3 regions of the Kluyvera chengduensis genome follow, and region 1 is predicted to be linked to each of the others. Evidence: predicted binding sites of a transcription regulator. Region 1 holds the regulator's gene; each other region holds the start of a gene.
What was found. Region 1 encodes PhoB, which activates phosphate uptake and scavenging genes when phosphate is short. Its sites were predicted from a motif close to CTGTCATAAAACTGNCNNAT; they were not measured.
Positions count from the first base shown of each region.

Region 2: a site for PhoB is predicted at 1,153-1,172, ahead of pstS (phosphate ABC transporter substrate-binding protein PstS). Genes of this name have one in related genera too.
Region 3: a site for PhoB is predicted at 2,262-2,281, ahead of uvrB (excinuclease ABC subunit UvrB). Genes of this name have one in related genera too.

Region 1 covers NZ_JBIQOI010000009.1:133,026-136,312, reverse strand. The annotation lists gene sbcD (exonuclease subunit SbcD) at 1-716, opposite strand, end outside; gene phoB (phosphate response regulator transcription factor PhoB) at 908-1,597, shown strand; gene phoR (phosphate regulon sensor histidine kinase PhoR) at 1,619-2,914, shown strand.
Region 2 covers NZ_JBIQOI010000003.1:306,168-309,454, reverse strand. The annotation lists gene glmS (glutamine--fructose-6-phosphate transaminase (isomerizing)) at 1-950, shown strand, start outside; gene pstS (phosphate ABC transporter substrate-binding protein PstS) at 1,248-2,288, shown strand; gene pstC (phosphate ABC transporter permease PstC) at 2,362-3,287, shown strand, end outside.
Region 3 covers NZ_JBIQOI010000002.1:909,235-912,521, forward strand. The annotation lists gene uvrB (excinuclease ABC subunit UvrB) at 4-2,028, opposite strand; gene bioD (dethiobiotin synthase) at 2,665-3,287, opposite strand, start outside.

The DNA of each region.
Region 1 (3,287 bases):
CCGCTGTAACGGATATGCTCGCTGCCGCCGATTTTCTGCGCCCGGTGGATGTGGCCCAGCGCGATGTAGTCCGCCGGTGGGAAGTTTTGTGCCGGGAAAGCATCCAGTGTGCCAATATAAATGTCGCGTACCGCATCACTTTTGCTGGCGCCGACGGTGGTCAGATGGCCGCTGGCAATAATCGGCAGCGTGGCGTCGCCGCGCAGTTCGCAGGCCTGCTGGTACTGCTGCTGGTAGTAATCGGTAATGCTCGCCAGTACCTGCTGGACTTTTTCGCTGCCGGAAAGCCCCGCCTGGCTGGTAATAATGTCGCGCGGGCGCAGGAACGGCACCGGGCAGAATACCGCGCCGGGCGTGCCGTCGCGGTGGTTCAGGATAAAGGGTTCATGGCCCGCGCTGGCGATCACCGTGGTATTCAGAAATGAGAGGATATCGCGGGATTCATTCAGGGTTGCCACAGAGTCATGGTTGCCTGCCAGCACCACCAGATGGCAGCCAGTTTGTTGCAGATTAACCACAAATCGGTTGTACAGCTCACGCGCGTAGCTCGGCGGCGAGCCGGTATCGAAGATATCGCCCGCCACAATAATGGCATCGACCCGTTCGGTTTCGGCGGTTGCGAGCAGCCAGTGCAGGAAAGCCTCATGTTCAGCCGCGCGGCTCTTGCTGTAGAAGTTCTGGCCGAGGTGCCAGTCCGATGTGTGGATGATGCGCATAGCGGTTCCGTGAGAAGTGGCGTAAAGTTGATTATAAACATCAGCCTACGTTGAGGTCGATGAGCGCGTTTCGGCAGTGTCATAAACGGTAAACCGCGATCATCTAACGGTCATGTTTTTCATAAATCTGTCATAAATCTGACGCATAATGACGCCGTATATAATACTGATGTCTAAAAACAGGGCAAATAATGGCAAGACGTATTCTGGTCGTTGAAGATGAAGCGCCAATCCGCGAGATGGTCTGCTTCGTACTGGAACAAAATGGTTTCCAGCCGGTAGAAGCTGAAGACTACGACACCGCTGTCAGTAAACTGAATGAACCCTGGCCCGACCTTATTCTGCTCGACTGGATGTTACCGGGCGGTTCGGGACTGCAATTTATTAAGCATATCAAACGTGAAGCGCTGACGCGTGACATTCCGGTGGTGATGCTCACCGCTCGCGGTGAAGAAGAAGACCGCGTACGTGGCCTGGAAACCGGCGCTGACGATTACATTACCAAACCCTTCTCGCCAAAAGAGCTGGTTGCCCGCATTAAAGCGGTGATGCGCCGCATTTCGCCAATGGCGGTGGAAGAGGTCATTGAGATGCAGGGGCTGAGCCTTGACCCGACCTCTCATCGCGTGATGACCGGTGAAAACCCGCTGGATATGGGCCCAACCGAATTTAAGCTGTTGCACTTCTTTATGACGCATCCGGAGCGCGTGTACAGCCGCGAACAGCTGCTGAACCACGTTTGGGGCACTAACGTCTATGTCGAAGACCGTACCGTCGATGTGCATATCCGCCGTCTGCGTAAAGCGCTGGAACACAGTGGTCATGACCGCATGGTGCAAACCGTTCGCGGCACGGGTTATCGTTTTTCCGCCCGTTTCTAAATTTTGACAGGAGTGTGACGCGTGCTGGAACGGCTGTCATGGAAAAGGCTGGTGCTGGAGCTGATGTTATGCTGTCTCCCGGCCGTGATACTGGGACTGATTTTTGGTTATCTGCCGTGGTTTTTACTGGCGGCGGTGACCGGGCTGCTTATCTGGCATTTCTGGAATTTACTGCGCCTTTCCTGGTGGCTTTGGGTCGACAGAAGTATGACCCCTCCGCCGGGACGCGGCAGCTGGGAGCCCTTGCTGTACGGGCTCAACCAGATGCAGCTGCGTAATAAAAAACGTCGCCGCGAACTGGGTAATCTGATTAAACGTTTTCGCAGCGGCGCGGAGTCGCTGCCGGATGCGGTGGTGCTCACTACCGAAGAGGGCGCTATTTTCTGGTGTAATGGCCTGGCCCAGCAGCTGCTGGGGCTTCGCTGGCCCGACGATAGCGGGCAAAACATCCTTAACCTGCTGCGCTACCCCGAATTTACCCAACACCTCAAAAAACGCGAGTTCTTAAAGCCACTGCATCTGGTGCTGAACAGCGGTCGCCATCTGGAGATACGCGTCATGCCCTACACCGACCGCCAGCTGTTAATGGTGGCGCGCGATGTTACGCAGATGCACCAGTTGGAAGGCGCTCGACGCAACTTCTTTGCCAATGTTAGCCATGAACTGCGTACGCCGTTAACCGTGTTGCAGGGCTACCTGGAGATGATGCAGGAGCAGGTGCTGGAAGGAAACGTGCGTGAAAAAGCGCTGCACACCATGCGTGAGCAGACGCAGCGGATGGAAGGGCTGGTTCGACAGCTACTGACGCTCTCTAAAATTGAAGCCTCACCGACGCTGGCGCTCAATGAAAAAATTGATGTGCCGATGATGCTGCGGGTGGTAGAACGCGAGGCGCAAACGCTCAGCCAGCATAAGCATCAGTTCCATTTTGACATTGATGAGACGTTAAAAGTGTTGGGCAATGAGGATCAGCTACGTAGCGCGATGTCGAACCTGGTCTACAATGCGGTGAACCATACGCCGGAAGGCACGCTGATTACGGTGCGCTGGCAGCATGCGCCGCACGGCGCACTGTTCAGCGTGGAGGACAATGGGCCGGGCATTTCACCTGAGCATCTGCCAAGGCTGACCGAGCGTTTTTATCGCGTGGATAAGGCGCGTTCACGGCAGACCGGCGGCAGCGGTTTGGGGCTGGCAATTGTTAAACATGCGGTTAATCATCACGATAGCCGACTGGATATTACCAGCGAGCTCGGCAAAGGTTCGTGTTTCAGTTTCCTGCTGCCGGAACGTTTAATTGCCAGAAACAGCGAGTAATTTGGCGCTTGTCAGCTTAACTTTCCACAGACCAGCCTCGGTTGGTCTGTTTGCTTTGCAGTCAAGTAAACCCCGCGTGATTTACGAACGTCTGATTATTTTTTGTTCGCATGATTAGCCGGATGTTTTTCTTAAATCCAGTTAATACGTCTGCCTATTTTTTCACTATCAATATAATCATCTGGTTTTGCGATCCCGTGTTGCTTTAAAACGTTATAAGCGTTTAAATTGGCCCCCATGCAGTCGTAAACAGACTGTGTATTCGCGGTAAATCAAAAAACTATTCTTCTCTACGCCGCGAAGGGAGCATATCCCGCTGAGTTTATTGTCAGTTTCCTCTGCATCATTCCACAGGCGCTGACGCAATAAATTT
Region 2 (3,287 bases), on a different contig from region 1:
AGCATATCCAGATTATCGCCTGCGGCACCTCCTATAACTCCGGGATGGTCGCGCGCTACTGGTTTGAATCACTGGCTGGCATGCCGTGCGACGTCGAAATTGCCTCGGAGTTCCGCTATCGCAAATCGGCCGTGCGTCCGAACAGCCTGGTCATCACCCTGTCGCAGTCTGGCGAAACCGCCGACACGCTGGCTGGCCTGCGCCTCACCAAAGAGCTGGGTTATCTGGGCTCGCTGGCGATTTGTAACGTCGCCGGTTCGTCGCTGGTGCGTGAGTCCGATCTGGCGATTATGACCAACGCCGGGGCGGAAATTGGCGTGGCGTCCACCAAAGCGTTTACCACTCAGTTGACGGTTCTGCTGATGTTGGTGGCGAAGATGGCGCGCCTGAAAGGAGCTGATGCGTCCGTAGAGCATGAGATTGTTCATGCGCTGCAGGCACTGCCAAGCCGCATTGAGCAGATGCTGTCGCAGGACAAACGCATTGAAGCGCTGGCAGAAGATTTCTCTGACAAGCATCACGCGCTGTTCCTTGGCCGTGGCGATCAGTACCCGATCGCGCTGGAAGGTGCGCTGAAGCTCAAAGAGATCTCCTACATTCATGCGGAAGCGTATGCCGCAGGCGAGCTGAAGCACGGCCCGCTGGCGCTTATCGACGCAGATATGCCGGTTATCGTGGTCGCGCCGAATAACGAACTGCTAGAAAAACTGAAGTCCAACATTGAAGAGGTACGCGCGCGCGGCGGTGAGCTGTATGTGTTTGCCGATCGTGATGCGGCGTTCAGTAACAGCGACAACATGCACATCATCGAGATGCCGCATGTGGAAGAGGTGATTGCACCTATCTTCTACACCGTGCCGCTGCAGTTGTTGGCTTACCATGTGGCGCTGATCAAAGGCACCGATGTGGATCAGCCGCGTAACCTCGCGAAGTCGGTTACCGTCGAATAAGTACGTTTAGTCAAAACGATCCGGCTCTGCCCTCAGGCGCAGCCGGATTTTTTTTATCTTCATAAACTGTCATAAAGCATGATTTTTGGGTTGTCATAAAAAGAAAATTTCACTGTAATTTCATTGTAAATTATTTTTATAACTCGCTGATTTATAGTGGTTTAATAATATTGTTTTTCGCATGGTTTTCGTTGTCATTAAACTGTAATAAACCTTACATATAACTGTCACCTGTTTGTCCTATTTTGCTCCTCGTAGCCACTAAACAATCATTTACGGATTCTTGCAGGAGACATTATGAAAGTTATGCGTACCACTGTCGCAACTGTTGTCGCCGCGACCTTATCGATGAGCGCTTTCTCTGCATTCGCAGCAGCAAGCCTGACGGGTGCTGGTGCAACCTTCCCGGCGCCAGTGTATGCCAAATGGGCAGATACCTATCAGAAAGAGACCGGTAGCAAAGTAAACTACCAGGGTATCGGCTCCTCCGGTGGCGTAAAACAAATTACTGCTAACACCGTTGATTTCGGCGCATCAGATGCGCCGTTGTCTGACGACAAACTGGCTCAGGAAGGCCTGTTCCAGTTCCCGACCGTAATCGGCGGTGTGGTTCTGGCTGTTAACATCCCTGGCCTGAAATCCGGCGAGCTGGTGCTTGACGGTAAAACCCTGGGTGACATCTACCTGGGTAAAATCAAGAAGTGGGATGATGAAGCCATCACCAAACTGAACCCAGGCGTTAAGCTGCCTTCTCAGAACATCGCCGTTGTGCGTCGTGCTGATGGTTCCGGTACCTCCTTCGTGTTCACCAGCTACCTGTCTAAAGTGAACGAAGAGTGGAAATCCAAAATTGGCGCGGGCTCTACCGTAAACTGGCCGACCGGCCTGGGCGGTAAAGGTAACGACGGTATCGCTGCATTCGTACAGCGTCTGCCAGGTTCCATCGGCTACGTTGAATATGCTTACGCTAAGCAGAACAACCTGGCTTACACCAAACTGATTTCTGCTGATGGCAAGCCGGTTAGCCCAACTGAAGATAACTTTGCTAACGCCGCTAAAGGCGTTGATTGGAGCAAATCCTTCGCGCAGGACCTGACTAACCAGAAAGGTGACAACGCGTGGCCGATTACCTCTACCACCTTCATCCTGGTACACAAAGAGCAGAAGAAACCTGAGCAAGGTGCTGAAGTGCTGAAGTTCTTTGACTGGGCGTACAAAAACGGCGGCAAACAGGCTAACGAGCTTGATTACGCCACTCTGCCAGAGAGCGTGGTTGAGCAGGTTCGTGCTGCATGGAAGACCAACGTAAAAGACAGCAGCGGTAAAGCGCTGTACTGATTACGGTAGCCCGGCGGAAACGCCGGGCAACGTGTAAATGTCGTGGCGGATTTTAAACTGGAAAGAGTGATTTATGGCTGCAACTAAGCCTGCTTTTAACCCTCCGGGTAAAAAGGGTGACATGATATTCAGCGCGCTGGTAAGACTGGCTGCGCTGATTGTGCTATTGATGTTGGGCGGGATTATCGTCTCTCTTATCATCTCTTCATGGCCAAGTATGGAGAAGTTCGGCTTCGCCTTCCTGTGGACCAAAGAGTGGGATGCGCCTAACGATATCTACGGTGCGCTGGTACCCATTTACGGTACGCTCGTGACCTCCTTTATCGCGCTGCTGATCGCCGTTCCGGTGAGCTTCGGTATCGCACTCTTCCTGACTGAACTGGCACCTAACTGGCTCAAACGCCCATTAGGTATCGCGATTGAACTGCTGGCGGCGATTCCCAGCATTGTTTACGGTATGTGGGGCCTGTTTATCTTTGCTCCGCTGTTCGCGACCTACTTCCAGGAGCCCGTCGGCAATATCCTTTCTAACATCCCGTTTGTCGGTGCGTTGTTCTCCGGCCCGGCGTTTGGTATCGGTATCCTGGCGGCAGGGGTTATTCTCGCCATCATGATAATCCCGTATATCTCCGCCGTAATGCGTGATGTGTTTGAACAAACTCCGGTGATGATGAAAGAGTCGGCCTACGGCATCGGCTGCACCACCTGGGAAGTTATCTGGCGTATCGTTCTGCCGTTCACCAAAAACGGGGTCATAGGCGGCGTGATGCTCGGCCTGGGCCGCGCGCTGGGTGAAACCATGGCGGTGACCTTTATCATCGGTAACACCTACCAGCTCGACAGCGTTTCGCTGTATATGCCGGGCAACAGCATTACCTCCGCGCTGGCGAACGAATTCGCTGAAGCGGAGTCGGGTCTGCATGTCTCTGCGCTGATGGAGCTGGGGCTTATCCTGTTTGCGATTACCTTTATCGTGCTGGCTGCATCGAAGTTTATGAT
Region 3 (3,287 bases), on a different contig from region 1:
CATTCACGACGTCGCGATAAACAACTCGCGCAGCTGATGCAGCCGGTCGCGAATTTCCGCCGCTTCTTCGAATTCCAGGTTCTGCGCGTGCTTGAGCATCTGCGCTTCCAGCGTGGTGATCTGCTGCTGGAGCGCTTTCGGCGTCAGTGCCTGAACATCCGGCTCAACGATTGATGCCGCCGATTTTGACTTACCGCGACCTTTGGCTCTGGTTTTCGCCAGCCCCTCGCCCATCGCCAGAATATCGACAACGTCTTTCACCAGCCCCTGCGGCACAATGCCGTGCTCTTCGTTGTAACGCTGCTGCTTCTCGCGACGGCGTTCCGTTTCGCCAATCGCTTTCGCCATCGACGGGGTAATTTTATCGCCGTAGAGAATCGCTTTACCGTTGATGTTACGCGCCGCACGACCGATGGTCTGAATCAGCGAACGCTCGGAGCGCAGGAAGCCCTCTTTATCGGCGTCCAGAATCGCCACCAGCGAGACTTCCGGCATGTCGAGACCTTCTCGCAGCAAGTTGATCCCCACCAGCACGTCAAACTCGCCCAGACGCAGGTCGCGGATGATTTCCATACGCTCTACGGTGTCGATGTCAGAGTGCAGGTAGCGAACGCGTTCACCGTGCTCTTCCAGATATTCCGTTAAGTCTTCTGCCATACGCTTGGTGAGCGTCGTCACCAGCACGCGCTCGTTAATCACCGAACGCTTGCGAATTTCCGACAACAGGTCATCAACCTGTGTACCAACAGGACGGACTTCAATCAGCGGGTCGAGCAGCCCGGTTGGACGCACTACCTGGTCAATCACATCACCGCCGGATTTTTCCAGCTCGTAATTGCCCGGCGTCGCCGAGACGTAAATAGTCTGCGGTGCCAGCGCTTCAAACTCTTCAAATTTCAGCGGACGGTTGTCGAGCGCCGACGGCAGGCGGAAGCCATATTCCACCAGTGTCTCTTTACGCGCGCGGTCGCCGCGATACATGCCGCCAATCTGCGGAATAGTGACGTGGGATTCATCAATCACCAGCAGGCCATCCGCCGGCAGGTAGTCGAACAGCGTCGGCGGCGGCTCGCCAGGCCCGCGCCCGGAGAGGAAGCGCGAGTAGTTTTCGATACCGGAGCAGTAGCCCAGCTCGTTCATCATTTCGAGGTCAAACTGGGTACGCTGGCTCAGACGCTGCTCTTCCAGCATTTTGTTGTTGGCCAGCAGCACTTTGCGGCGGTCTGCCAGCTCGTCTTTGATCTCTTCCATCGCCTGCACGATGCGTTCGCGTGGCGTCACGTAGTGCGATTTCGGGTAGATAGTAAAGCGCTGGATGGTCGAATCAACGTGGCCAGTCAGCGGGTCAAACAGCGAGAGGCGTTCCACCTCTTCGTCAAACAACTCCACGCGCAGCGCCAGGTCATCAGATTCCGCCGGGAAAATATCGATAACCTCACCGCGCACGCGGAAGGTCGCACGCTGGAACGCCTGATCGTTACGGGTGTACTGTAATTCCGCCAGACGGCGCAGAATGGCGCGCTGGTCGATGATCATGCCCACCGTCAGGTGCAGCATCATTTTGAGGTACAGATCGGGGTCACCCAAACCATAGATAGCGGACACCGAGGCCACGACCACTACGTCGCGGCGCTCAAGCAGCGCTTTGGTGGCGGACAGGCGCATCTGTTCGATATGTTCGTTCACCGAAGCATCTTTTTCGATGAAAGTATCCGAACTCGGAACGTACGCTTCCGGCTGATAATAGTCGTAGTAGGAGACGAAGTACTCCACCGCATTCTCCGGGAAGAACGCCTTCATCTCACCATAAAGCTGGGCGGCCAGCGTTTTGTTCGGCGCCAGCACCATCGTTGGGCGCTGAAGGTCAGCAATGACGTTGGCGACGGTAAAGGTTTTCCCCGACCCGGTCACGCCCAGAAGCGTCTGGTGCGCCAGGCCGTCTTCCAGCCCCTCTTTCAGGCGTGAAATGGCAGCAGGCTGGTCGCCTGAAGGACTAAACGCAGAATGCAATTTGAAGGGTTTACTCATGGATAACGCTACCTGATGACGGATGGGCCGGGCTGGAGATTAATTCTACTCGTCACCTGCCGAATTGCCAATAAAAAATACTGGATATAAAAACAGTAATCACTTATCGTATTTCGTCTATTCGGGGCAATAACCAGCGCCAGCGGCTGAAATTTATTCTCTGACAAGATAAAACACCAGCCAGATAAGGTTATCCCCAGAATTTTTTCTCTTTTAACATTTGTCAATATACGTCATGAAAGTTTTATGGCAATCTGCAGCACTTTTTATTACGCCATTGCTTTTATTTATCTTATTGATAATAAAAGAAAACAACTAAAAGCCGCGTTTCGCACCAATTCAGGCGCAGGCCGCATGTTCTCTCGTTTACCGCAGGTTTTCTAACTCTAATACACAGGGTTATCCACAGGAATAGTGGATAACTACCTCTAGCCCCTATCCCCCGGCACCCGGCGATTTGCGCAACAACGTGTCAACGTGAATGAAAAAAAATATTTTATCCCCGATTTTGATATTAATCAGCGAAAAAGCACGCCCATTTTGTTCATCAAAACAGGCGATTTCCTTACGTAATCTGCGGGTTAGCGCTTACGAATGAAGAGGGTTAACGAAGAAATGGACATGCCAGAAAAGTGCTTAAAGTACGCTCAGGTCGAGGTATTGCCCCAGCAACGGTGAATCCACGGCTTCACCGAGCCATGGAATTTCACCCAGCATCGGAGCGGGAATCATTCGCTGAAGCGTACTGAGGTATTCGGCATGACGACGACCCGGAGGGGTCACATCATTGGCAATCCAGCCTGCCAGCCGCAGCCCCGCTTGCTGCACCGCCTGCGCGGTGAGCACCGCGTGATTGATACAACCAAGCTTCACGCCCACCACCAAAATCACCGGTAGCTGCTCCATTTTGACCCAGTCCGCCAGGGTCAACGTCGGGGAGAGTGGCGTAAACCAGCCTCCCGCCCCCTCAACCAGTACCCAATCCGCTTCCGCTTCCAGCGCGCGTAAACCGGCAGACAGTACGCCAGCCTCAATAGGCCGCTGTTCGTCGGCGCTAACAATATGCGGAGACGTAGGTTCAGCGAAGGTATACGGATTCACCTGCTCGTAGCGTAACGGCAGCACACTGTTGCGCTGTAGCGCCAGCGCGTCGCTGTTGCGCAAACCGTCGTCGGTCATTTCACTGCCGGATGCCACAGGCTTATAGCCAGCCGTACGGTGCCCCAGAAGACGTGCTGCCTGTAACAGCGCGGTGCTGG